One region of the Peribacillus sp. S4 genome, then DNA from elsewhere that is predicted to be linked to it. Evidence: predicted binding sites of a transcription regulator. Region 1 holds the regulator's gene; each other region holds the start of a gene.
What was found. The regulator Rex, encoded in region 1, represses fermentation and respiration genes when NADH is low (regulators of the CRP and FNR family bind a similar motif). The targets are predictions, from matches to a motif close to TTGTGAAATATTTCACAA.
Positions count from the first base shown of each region.

Region 2: a site for Rex is predicted at 1,736-1,753, ahead of ACJ9PY_RS19110 (lactate permease LctP family transporter). Genes of this name have one in related genera too.
Region 3: a site for Rex is predicted at 1,598-1,615, ahead of qoxA (cytochrome aa3 quinol oxidase subunit II). Genes of this name have one in related genera too.

Region 1 is NZ_CP175708.1:305,807-310,099, reverse strand. It holds gene groL (chaperonin GroEL) at 1-245, opposite strand, end outside; gene groES (co-chaperone GroES) at 304-588, opposite strand; gene ACJ9PY_RS01650 (CPBP family intramembrane glutamic endopeptidase) at 922-1,647, shown strand; gene ACJ9PY_RS01645 (YdiK family protein) at 1,644-1,856, shown strand; gene ACJ9PY_RS01640 (redox-sensing transcriptional repressor Rex) at 1,885-2,544, opposite strand; gene moaC (cyclic pyranopterin monophosphate synthase MoaC) at 2,578-3,084, opposite strand; gene ACJ9PY_RS01630 (ATP-binding cassette domain-containing protein) at 3,218-4,293, shown strand, end outside.
Region 2 is NZ_CP175708.1:4,030,395-4,034,687, forward strand. It holds gene ACJ9PY_RS19110 (lactate permease LctP family transporter) at 21-1,709, opposite strand; gene ACJ9PY_RS19115 (FadR/GntR family transcriptional regulator) at 1,965-2,696, shown strand; gene ACJ9PY_RS19120 ((Fe-S)-binding protein) at 2,878-3,594, shown strand; gene ACJ9PY_RS19125 (LutB/LldF family L-lactate oxidation iron-sulfur protein) at 3,618-4,293, shown strand, end outside.
Region 3 is NZ_CP175708.1:567,174-571,466, forward strand. It holds gene ACJ9PY_RS02750 (S1C family serine protease) at 1-29, shown strand, start outside; gene ACJ9PY_RS02755 (hypothetical protein) at 285-599, shown strand; gene qoxA (cytochrome aa3 quinol oxidase subunit II) at 1,735-2,658, shown strand; gene qoxB (cytochrome aa3 quinol oxidase subunit I) at 2,732-4,293, shown strand, end outside.

The sequences.
Region 1 (4,293 bases):
TCGTTTGTTTTGCTTGCTACTTCAGCAACCAATTTCGCACCCATGTTTTCGAATGCATCTTCCAATTCGATTTCTTTAGCGATCGTCACACCGTCATTTGTGATAAGCGGCGAACCGAATTTTTTCTCAAGAACCACGTTACGACCTTTTGGTCCAAGCGTTACTTTAACTGCATCTGCAAGTGCGTCCACACCGCGAAGCATGGAGCGGCGAGCTTCTTCACTAAATTTAATTTCTTTAGCCATTTATAAGTACCTCCCTAAAATTTAAGAAAATTTTCGTTCAGTTAAGTATGATGTATAATTAGCCGATTACAGCTAGAATGTCGCTTTCACGTAAAATTAAGTATTCAGTGTCTTCGTATTTAACTTCAGTACCTGCATATTTTGAGAAGATAATTAGATCGCCTTGGGCAACCTCTAAAGCAACACGTTCGCCATTTTCAAGGACACGGCCAGTACCAACTGCTACTACCTTACCTTCTTGTGGCTTTTCTTTAGCAGTATCAGGAAGAACAATACCGCTTGCAGTTTTTTCTTCAGTTTGAACTAGTTCAATAATAACGCGATCACCTAATGGTTTTAACAAGTGAAACAACCTCCTCATATTCTCTTGATAATTTGTTTCATGATTATTAGCACTCATCACCATCGAGTGCTAACACATTTATAATATTAAATAAACCGAGCCTTTTTTGCAAGTATCTTATTGAAAATTTTTTATTAATTTCTGATAAATTACGGGTAAACTACTTTAGCATAATGATTTCCTAAACTTAGTCATTGAAATGTCATGTTAGGGGTACCTTTAAGTGGTGTTCTGCCCCAATTTTTGATACCATTTTGTAGTATGCGTTTATAGATTGTCCCCATGTCAGTAACGTTCCAAGCGGATGGGTGACTATAAAAGGAGTTTTCATTTTTGAAAAAAGAATATTGGTTCGTCATCATCACTTATATTGCCATGCAATTATCCAGTATTGTCGGGGTACCCATTTTCATGCTGATCGGGTCTTATACCGGAATGCCGGCTGATGAACTCGAAGTGAAATCTGCAGCATACTGGATAGTTTTCAGTTTTCTCGCTGCTTTATTCTTGATTCTTTTTTTAATGAGAAAAGATATGAGGGAAAAGCTGGACACGAGAAACCAAACTTCCGTATCCATGTCCATATTATGGGCAATTGCAGGAGTATTCATGGCTCTTTTTGCGCAAAGCATTGCCGGAAGCATTGAACAAATGCTTGGGGTGGAGTCTGAATCTGAAAATACGCAGCAACTCATTTCACTCATTTACAAAGTCCCCATGGTCATTTTCGTCACTTCAGTAATTGGACCTATATTGGAAGAATTAATTTTCCGTAAAATCATTTTCGGATCACTTCATAAACGCTTTAACTTCTTTATTTCAGCTTTAATCAGCTCAGTTATTTTCGGCTTGGCGCATGGTGAATTTGAACATCTTCTTTTATATACGGCAATGGGCTTCACTTTTGCTTTCCTTTATGCGAAAACTGGCCGCATTCTCGTTTCCATGAGCGCTCATATTGCGATGAACACGCTTGTTATCATCCTTCAAGTGGTATATCGGGAGGATATTGAGAAGATGCTAGATACTGCACAGGCCTTCATCGGAGGTTTATTATGAAACGTCAATCACCATTATTCATGGGCATCATTTATGCAGGCTTAGGGGCTCTTTTTACCGCTATCGCAATTCAAACCGTCAATTCTTCTGGATGGGGACTCTTTGCCTACATACTTGTCCTTATTGCGACTCTTGATTTTGGATCGGGATTACGCATGATCATGCTGCACTTTAAAATTAAAGCCGCACAAAAAAATAAGAAAAAATAAAAAAACGCTGCATAAATGCAGCGTTTTTTCATTCCTCCAAAGCCGCTTCTTCCACTACCGGATAATGTTTCAGGAAGTAGATGAGCGACTGAAGTTCCACGGCCAGGTCAATGTGGTGGACCCTTATGGATGGCGGCACGGTCAGCCGTGCAGGTGTGAAATTCAATATTCCTTTTATGTCAGCTTTGACTAGACGATCGGTTATCGTCTGGGCTACCTGTGCAGGCACTGTCAATATCGCTGCAGTAATATTATTTTCCTGCAATAGTGTATCGATTTGATCCATATGGTAGATGGGCACATCAGCTATTCGCTTGCCGACCTTTTCTTCAGATACTTCGAAAGCCATTTCAATTTTTGTATTATTATTTTTCATGAAATTGTAATTTAAAAAAGCGGTTCCTAAATTTCCCACTCCGATTAAAGCGACTTTGGTCAATTCATCTTGATCAAGTGTTTTTCTGAAGAAGGATAATAAATAATTGACATTGTAGCCGTAGCCTTTTTTCCCAAGCGCGCCAAAGTAGGAAAAATCACGGCGAATGGTAGCAGAATCCACTTTTACGGCTTCACTTAGCTCAGCCGAGGAAACTCTTTGTTTGCCTGAGGAATGTAAGTTCTTTAAAAATCGATAATACAATGGCAACCTTTTGGCTGTTGCCTGCGGTATCTTTGGGTCATGGTTCATTGTTCTTCCCCGCCTTCACACATGCTTTTCAACTTAATCTCTATCTGTTCGTTTTACTTGCCTTTTATAATCGCTACTAGACACTCCGCCTGTTTTCTCCACTAAGAATGTAGGCCCGATCACCATTCCCTTATCAATGGCCTTACACATGTCATAAACAGTCAAGGCAGTCACGGATGCAGCTGTTAACGCTTCCATTTCCACACCTGTACTCCCTTTTGTCTTAGCTTCCGTTTCAATCCTAAGCCTATATCCTTGTTCTTCTTTTTCCCAATCAAAGGCTATATTGACCCCTTGCAGAGCAATGGGATGGCACATCGGAATTATATTGGATGTATTTTTGCTGGCCATGATTCCTGCAACTTGTGCAACAGCCAGTACATCACCTTTTTTCATTTTATGGTTCGTGACCAATTCATATATTTCATCATTCAATAAAATGCTCGACTGAGCCACTGCCGTCCGGGTTGTTTCAGGCTTAGCACTCACATCGACCATTTTGGCCCTGCCCTGTTCATTAAAATGCGTTAAGTCTCCCATTTAAGTAACCCCTCCTAAATCATACACTATTATTCCACTTTATGTAATAGCTTTTCTTTCAGCTTGGAACCAAGCTGTTGCCGATAATAACTAAAATACGTTAAACTAACAGTAATCAATTGAGGTGAAATCTATGATTTTATTACAAATCAATCAACTATCGAAATATTATGGAGCTGAACTTATTTTATCAAATATGAAGCTCGAAGTTCAAAATAAAGATCGAATTGCCCTTGTCGGCCGAAATGGCGCCGGCAAATCCACTCTCCTAAAAATCATTGCCGGGCAGCTTTCCCATGATGGCGGTGAAATAATCAAACCAAAAGGCGTCACCATCGGCTATATGGCCCAGGATACTGGATTGGAATCCGCATTGACCATTTGGGATGAAATGCTTACTGTATTCACTGACCTTATAGAGCAGGAAAAGGAACTGCGTCGCCTTGAGGCTGATATGGCCAGACCTGACATCTTTGAAAACGAAACGGTTTACCAAAAAGTGCTGAATGAATACGACACTTTGATGGTGGCATTCAAAGAGAAGGGAGGTTATCAATATGAAGCGGATATCCGTTCCGTATTGCATGGTCTTCAGTTTGCCGACTTTGACTATTCTACCCCAATTTCCACTTTAAGCGGCGGGCAAAAAACAAGGCTTGCCTTAGGTAAGCTGCTTTTAAGGAAACCGGATATATTGATTCTGGATGAGCCGACGAACCATTTGGATATCGAAACCCTCTCTTGGCTTGAACAATATTTACAAGGCTACCAGGGAGCTGTCCTCATTGTTTCCCATGACCGCTATTTTTTAGATAAAGTAGTAAACCTGGTATATGAGATTTCCCGGAATAACATGAAAAAATACCATGGTAATTATAGTTCTTACCTAGAGGGAAAAGCGGAAGATTATGAGCGGGACATGAAACTGTTCGAGAAACAGCAAGGGGAAATCGAAAAGCTTCGCGATTTTGTCCAACGTAATATCACAAGGGCTTCCACAACGAAAAGAGCACAAAGCAGACGTAAACAGCTCGAAAAGATGGATGTACTGGACAAGCCGCAAGGTGATGAAAAATCCGCGAATTTTTCTTTCCAGATTGAAAGGCAAAGCGGAAATGAAGTACTCCACCTCCAGGACCTGGCTATCGGATACGAAGGGGAAACGGTATCAAAGAATATTAATTCCCGGATGACAAAAGGAGAGAGCAT
Region 2 (4,293 bases), 1.9 Mb from region 1:
AAAAGGGAGCCTCATTCTACTTATGGAATCATCCAGGAAAGGACGCCATTTTGCAAGAAGGTAATCACACAAACAAGCAGCAATAAAAATAAGCTATGTTTAAGCGTGAATCTCAATAATTCCGATTCCCTGCCCGCTAATCCTACGGCAGCACAAGCTATCGCTATCGATTGGGGGGAAATCATCTTTCCGGTGACCCCTCCAGAAGAGTTCGCCGCCAGAGCCAGAACCGGTTCCATCCCCACTTTAAGCGCAGTCACTTTCTGCAGACTGCCAAATAAGAGGTTGGCTGATGTATCCGATCCGGTAATGAACACACCTAGCCAGCCGAGAACAGGTGCGAAGAACGGAAATAAATCACCCGATTTTGCCAGGGTCATCCCTAATGTTGTCGACATGCCTGAAGCATTCGTCACATAAGCAAAAGCAACCACGGTAGAAATCATCAAGATTGGTTTGGCCAACTCTTTCATCGCTTCAACAAGGGTGCCATAAAAGTCTTTTGAAGACATGTGTGCGATGAACTTCGTTACGATGGCAGCAAGTAAAATGGCCGTCCCGGCTGCTCCGAGCAGTTCTATTTTATAGAAAGCCGCAATCGGCAATCCATTACTTCCGATTATCTCATTATGCAGACCTGGAACTTCGATTTGGAAGGTTAATAGTTTCCCGATTTCATTGATTCCGCCAAGCAGCACATTGTTGCCTTCATAATGTCCGGATAGTGCCGGCTTTATTGGGTTCATCCCCCATATTGTGATGAAAAGCGTTAACAGAAGGAATGGTGACCAAGCATGGAATATCTGCCATTTCGTGTATTTTGTTTCCGCTTCGGCTGTATATAATGGTTCGACAGCAGCTGCCGTTTCCTCTGATGCAAATCGAAAGATCGTCTTAGGTTTCCAGAATTTAAGGAAAATTGCCAATGCAAACAGTGACACTAACGCGGATAGGATGTCGGGTAATTCGGGCCCAAGAAAATTCGAACTTAAGTATTGTGTGATGGCAAAGGAAATTCCGGAAACCAAAATTGCCGGCAAAACCTCAAGCGACCTTTTCCACCCAGTCATGATTAAAATGAGATAAAGCGGAATGAAAGCAGAAAGGAATGGCAATTGGCGGCCGACCATTTTGGAAATCTCCATGGCGGCTATGCCAGTAGGGCCTTCCATGGCGATGATCGGTATTCCAACGGCCCCGAACGCTACCGGAGCGGTATTCGCGATCAAACAAATCCCGGCTGCATATAGCGGATTAAAGCCGAGACCGACTAAAAGCGCGGCTGAAATGGCGACCGGTGCTCCAAATCCCGCAGCACCTTCTAAAAAGGCCCCGAAAGAAAATGCCACCAATAATGCCTGGAGGCGCCGGTCTTCCGTAAGCGAAAGCACAGAAGAACGAATGATATTGAATTGCCCGCTTTTAACAGTCATCTTGTACAAAAATACGGAAGTGATGATTATCCATCCGATTGGGAGCAGCCCATATACGCCTCCTTGTGAAGCGGACATCACTGCTTTTCCTGCAGGCATCCCATATATCAATACAGCCACTGCAAGAGCTACAAGCAACGTCGTTATACCTGCCATGTAACCTTTCATGCGTTTGATGGTAAGCGCCCAGAAAAAGTAAAGAATTGGAATGAGTGCGGCAAGAGATGATAAAACTAAATTATCGGTGATCGGCGTAAAGTTTTGTGTCCATGTCATTCATTTCGACTCCTTTTACTATTGATTTTTTAAAAAATTCAGAAATCAAACGCTAATTGAAACCCCTTACATATTCAAATATTCAAAGTCATCTGATGACTTGATGAGTACTCATTTAAATTAAATGATTGAAAATATAAAAGCAAGATTTTTTTTATTTTTTGTTGATTTTTTAACTCTTCTGGAAGTGTCAAAGATCATTTGTGTTATATAATATTAACTAGAGAAACTCATAGAAAATAGAGGTGCTACTACTTGGTATATAAAAAAATAAAGCCGAAAAAAATTTATGAAGAAGTCAGCGATGAACTTTATGAAATGATTCGGTCAGGCAGCCTGAAACCAGGTGAACAATTGGATTCCATTCAGCAGCTTGCGGAAAATTTCCAAGTCGGGCGCCCGGCCATCCGCGAAGCATTAAGTGCATTGAGTTCAATGGGTCTTATTGAAATAAAACAAGGTGAAGGAACATTCGTCAAAACCTTCGACCCCGCCATCATGAACCACCCCTTGTCTGCCGCCCTTTTGATGGATCAAGACAATATCAAGCATTTACTGGAAGTCCGGAAAATCCTTGAGTCCGGTACGGCGGAAGTGGCAGCGAAGAAGAGAACGGAAGAAAACCTTATCGAACTCAAGGACATGCTTTTTAATATGGAAAAGGTCTCGGATGATGAAGAACTTAGTGATAAAGCGGATATCTCCTTCCATGTTGCCGTGGCAAATGCATCACAAAATGAGCTGCTGATTACATTGATGAATCATGTTTCAGAATTAATGACGGAAAAGATGCGTGATATCCGTCGGGCTGCGCTTTATTCCGAAGAGATGACACTCAAGCAGCTTTACCAGCAGCATGTCAGGATATATGATGCAATCGTGGCACAGGATGAGGACGGAGCCCGCAGTGCCATGCTGTTTCATCTTCAAAGCGTCGAGGAATCGCTGGACCGGGTCATCCAAAAAAATCAGCAAAAGAATCATTGACATTCCTTTAAATTTCAAAAATACCCTATACAAAAAAGGATTAAATTGATATATTATTTTGAAAACGATTACTTCATTTAAAAAATCTTGGAAATTGGTATCTTCTCTTAGCCATTTCCTTTTTCTATTTTCTAGTCATCAGATGACCTGTTAACCTATTTTGAAAAAGGAGGAATTCAGATTGAAAGTTACTCTCTTTGCAACATGTTTAGTGGATTTGTTTCAATCCAATGTCGGCAAAGCGACAGTGGAGCTACTCGAGAGATTAGGCTGTGAGATCGATTTCCCGGAGTCCCAGATATGCTGCGGACAGCCGGCATATAATAGCGGGTATACGAAGGAATCGAAGGAAGCCATGAAAAAGATGATTAAAACGTTCGCGGATGCTGAATACGTCGTAACCCCTTCCGGTTCCTGTGCAGCGATGTTCAAGGAATATCCGGTACTTTTCAAAGGTGATGCCGTATGGGAAAAGAAAGCGGCATCATTAGCGGCTAAAACATATGAATTGTCCCAATTCATCGTGGATGTCTTAAAAGTGACCGACGTCGGGGCTACCCTCAAGGGAAAGGCCACTTATCATACTTCATGCCATATGACACGGCTGCTTAAGGTGAAGGAAGCACCTGCCATTTTATTAAGCCATGTCAGGGGGCTGGAAATGACACCACTTCCGGATGCCCAAAACTGCTGCGGGTTCGGGGGGACCTTTTCGGTTAAGATGGGTGACATTTCCGGACAAATGGTCGAGGAGAAGGTATGCAATATTGAAGAAACCGGTGCCGACTTTTTAATCGGCGGGGATGCAGGATGTTTGATGAATATCGGCGGACGGATCCAAAGGAAGGGGCAACCGGTGAAGGTCCTTCACATTGCGGAAGTCCTGAATAGCATTTAAAGAAAGCGAGGAGGGAAAAACTTATGGCTATGAAAACCAGCTCTGCCAAATTTAAAGACCGGGTGGATGAAGGAATACATAATGACTTTATGCGATTGGCCGTATCCAGTGCCCAAGAACGATTACACGGACGGCGGCTGACTGCCGTTGATGAATTGGGAAGCTGGGAGGATTGGCGTTCCCTTGGGGAAGAAATTCGGCAGCATGTGCTCAGTAACCTTGATTTCTATTTGCACCAGCTTGCCGAAAACGTTTCGAAAAGGGGCGGTCATGTCTTCTTCGCTGAAACCGCTGAACAAGCAAGCGGCTACATTAAGGATGTCATTGTAAAAAAGAATGCCAAAAAGGTCGTTAAATCCAAATCGATGGTTACGGAAGAGATCAATTTGAATGCAACTCTTGAGGCAGTTGGCCTCGATGTCGTTGAAACGGACCTTGGAGAATACATTTTACAAGTGGATGATCATGATCCCCCTTCCCATATCGTCGCACCTGCGCTCCATAAAAATAAAGAACAGATCAGGGATGTTTTTAAAGAAAAGCTTGCCTATACGCAAACCGAAAAACCGGAAGAGCTTACCGCCCATGTGCGGGGCATTCTGCGGAAAGATTTCCTAAGCGCCGATGTAGGCATTACCGGCTGTAATTTTGCGATTGCGGAAACAGGCTCGATCGGATTGGTGACGAATGAAGGAAATG
Region 3 (4,293 bases), 260 kb from region 1:
CGGTAACGATAACCTTGCAAAAACCATAGAAAGAGGTAAGGCCCCTGATCATTCATCAGGGGCCTTTTATTTAGAAGTTTTTAATAGTAAACACAAGGTTAATATCGGAAAAATAGATAGTGTATTTGCACTGTTTTTTAGATTCTTCATATAGTCTTTAATACCTAAAAGCTAGTAGTAGCGTGTTCTACTTGTCAAGGTTTCCATTGTGAATATGTTAAAATATAGAAAAGATTTGACAAATTTGTGAAATGTCATAAAATAGAAAGAAAGGGGATGAAATTATGGAAGCTAATCAGAAGATGTTAGATGCAGTGAAATGGGTATCGGGCACAGGTTGTGTAATCGGAATTATTATTTTTGCTTTAAGTTTCATTGTAAGCGATTACAATAAAGATTATATATTTACCTCCGTTGGAATCGCCATCACACTAAGCGCAGCTGCAATTTTTTTAGTTGGTATATTTTTTGTCCTAACAGAAGAAATGGTAATGAAAACACATAAAGGTGAAAGAATTGTACCGGAAACGACTAAAATCATAAAAATGAAGTCAAAGGCTAACACTCAAACAAAAAGAAGTACAGAATTCAGTAACTAAAACGAGGAATATAGTATAATGAGCATTCTATCATCAGATTTACTAACATGGATGAACGCCTGTCTAAAGAATTTGAGTCAAAGTGATCCGAATGATTGAATGCGCTTTCATTATGTGGAGGACTTGGATTAATTATCAGTTGGCTACTTTTTAATTCAATACAATATACTGCACTCGTTATGTATCAAAAATATGACCAACCCTTTCATTTAATGGAATACACACGATGTGCTCGGATATCCAAACCGAACTGCCCGAACGCAGGAAGTTCTAACTTTAAACTTTGAACTATATCCACGAGAAAAGGACATTTTTTAAAAGTCCTTTTTTTGTGGTTTTTTTTGCATTTTTACTTGAAGTTTCATTCAATGAGGAAGTGTGGGTTACAAAGGCGGAGTTTATTGAACAACCAAATGTCCTTTTCTGTAATTCAGACCTGTCCTGCTGACCGATAAACATCACTAGTTGCAATAAGTTTGGCCGACCCCTGAATTATTTCACTTATGACTACTGGTAAACGGCTCGTTAGGAATACTGAAAGGGCAATAAGTATTGCAAGGAGAAAGAGCCCAATTTACCCACTCGTTGTTTCCTTATATACATATAATATTGACCAGTGTTGGATCAATAGAGTTTGGAAGCATGGATTCAACATCATATCCAATGCGGCTACCATTTACCAACTTCCTTGGCCGAGTGTAAAAAATCCGTTTTAAATCATGTTTTCCAACGATAAATACCTACTTGACAGGATAGGTAATATCATTCATATTCTTGAGGGAGGTTGAGGCAATAAACACGGAGAATATAATGTGAAATTTTCATTTCATTATATTAGAGTAATAATAAATGGATAGTGGACCGGTAATATATGCAATCCTGTAATGATAAGTGAATTCCATAGGTATGTTATTAAACAATTATTATATTTCATTTGCTGAAGATTTTCGAACATTTCCGTTCATTTACCATCTTCTTACTGCTCTTTATTGAACTTTATGTGACAGATGTCACTTTGTATTGTCTTTTTTTAGACTTGGGATTAATATTGGTATGTCGGGGTTTGTGAACATGGTAACACTTTGTCCGAATAATTACCAATTGGAATTTTATTATGTAAGAAAGGGGTAGTACTATGAAAATAAAATGGGCTCTATTAACTATACTTTTTACTATTGCCACTGTGCTAACCGGTTGCGATAACCCATTAATGGTCTTGGACCCTAAAGGGCCAGTAGCTGCAACACAAGCAGATGTTATTATGATTTCGATATGGACAATGGCCTTTGTCGTCCTTGTCGTTATGGTACTGTATATCTTCATGATAATGAAATATCGTGCTTCCAAACAACGTGATGATTATGAACCGCCTCATATTGAAGGAAGTAAGGTTCTTGAAATAATTTGGGTTGCGATCCCAATTATAATCGTCGCTTTCCTATCCGTTGTTACTGTTAAAACAACAAATGAAGTTGAGGCAACACCTAAAGGATACGGAGATCAAGAACCTTTAGTTATTTACGCTTCATCTTCCAACTGGAAGTGGCATTTTAGTTATCCGGAAGAAGATATCGAAACGGTCAACTATCTGTTTATACCGACTAACCGACCAATCGAATTTAAACTTTACTCATTCGGTCCAATCTCAAGTTTCTGGATTCCGCAACTTGGAGGACAAAAATACGCGATGTCGGACATGGTTAATACGTTGCACTTAGCAGCTGATGTACCAGGTGAGTATATGGGTCGAAATTCAAACTTCAGTGGTTCAGGTTTTGCTCAGCAAACGTTCAACGTTAATGCATTGTCAGCAAAAGATTACGATAAGTGGGTAGATGAAATTAAAGCTACTGCTAAACCGATTACTGAGGAAAAATTCAATGAATTATTAAAACCTGGTCATGTGGGACAATCCACATACACTGGAACTCACTTAGAGTTTTCACCAGCTCCTGAAGGGGAAAATGCTGGTCATGACCACGGATCTTCTGATACTGAAGAACATGATTCCAAGGATTCACACGAGGAACATTCAGAACACAGCAACATGAATCACTAAGAATTAATTTCGTTCGATAAAACAACTAGGTTTACAAGATAAGGAATATTTTCCTGAAAGGAGTCACAAAAGTATGGATTACTTTGATCGATTTGCCGTACCTCATCCAAGTCCTGCGATTTATGCATCCATGGTTGCCATTGGTTTAACCATGATTGCGGTTGTTGCCGGAATTACCTATTTTAAAAAATGGGGTTACTTATGGCGTGAATGGTTAACAACGGTTGACCATAAACGTATTGGTATCATGTACATCTTGGCAGCGCTGCTTATGCTTTTCCGCGGTGGCGTCGATGCTCTTATGATGCGTGCTCAAACGGCTATTCCAGATAACGGTCTTTTGGATGGACAGCATTATAATGAGGTATTTACAACACACGGGGTCGTCATGATCCTGTTCATGGCTATGCCATTTATCATTGGGTTAATGAACATTGTTACACCATTACAAATTGGAGCGCGTGACGTAGCATTCCCACGTCTGAACGCAGTAAGCTTCTGGTTATTCTTCATGGGGGCAATGCTATTTAACATTTCTTTCGTAGTCGGTGGTTCTCCTGATGCAGGTTGGACATCTTACTTCCCGCTGGCAAGTAACGATTTCAGTGAATCAGTCGGTTCGAACTATTACGCGATTTCACTTCAAATCGCAGGTATTGGTACATTAATGACTGGTATCAACTTTATCGTAACCATCTTGAAAATGAGAGCACCTGGCCTGAACTTAATGAAAATGCCAATGTTCACATGGTCTATCTTGATTACAAACTTCATTATCGTTTTCGCTTTCCCTGTATTGACAGTGGCACTTGCGTTGATGACAATGGATCGTCTATTCGGAACTCAATTCTTTACGATGGCCAATGGCGGTAGCGATATGCTTTGGGCAAACTTGTTCTGGGTTTGGGGACATCCTGAAGTTTATATAGTTATTCTTCCAGCTTTCGGTATTTACAGTGAAATCATTTCGACATTTGCACGTCGTAACCTGTACGGGTATAATTCGATGGTTATCTCCATGGTAGCAATTTCTACACTATCTTTCATTGTATGGGCTCACCATTTCTATACAATGGGCCACGGTGCAATGGTTAACGGAATTTTCTCGATTACCACGATGGCAATTGCCGTGCCGACTGGTGTTAAGATCTTCAACTGGTTGTTCACACTTTGGAAAGGTAAAATCGTGTTTACCGTTCCAATGCTATACTCTTTAGCTTTCATTCCGATTTTCACGCTCGGTGGGGTAACAGGGGTTATGCTTGCCATGGCAAGTGCTGACTACCAATACCATAATACAATGTTCTTAGTAGCTCACTTCCATTACGTTTTAATCCCTGGTACTGTATTTGCCGTACTTGCCGGTTTCACGTACTGGTGGCCAAAAATGTTCGGTTTCATGTTGAGCGAAAAAATTGGAAAGTGGTCGTTCTGGTTCATTATAGTCGGCTTTAATGTAACATTCTTCCCGATGTTCATCACTGGTTTAGATGGGCAGGCACGTCGTATGTATACGTACTCTGAATCAACGGGATATGGTCCATTGAATATGCTCTCTTTCGTTGGAGCGATTGGTTTAGCAATAGGTTTTGCACTTATTGTGTACAATATCTATTGGAGTACTCGTTATGCATC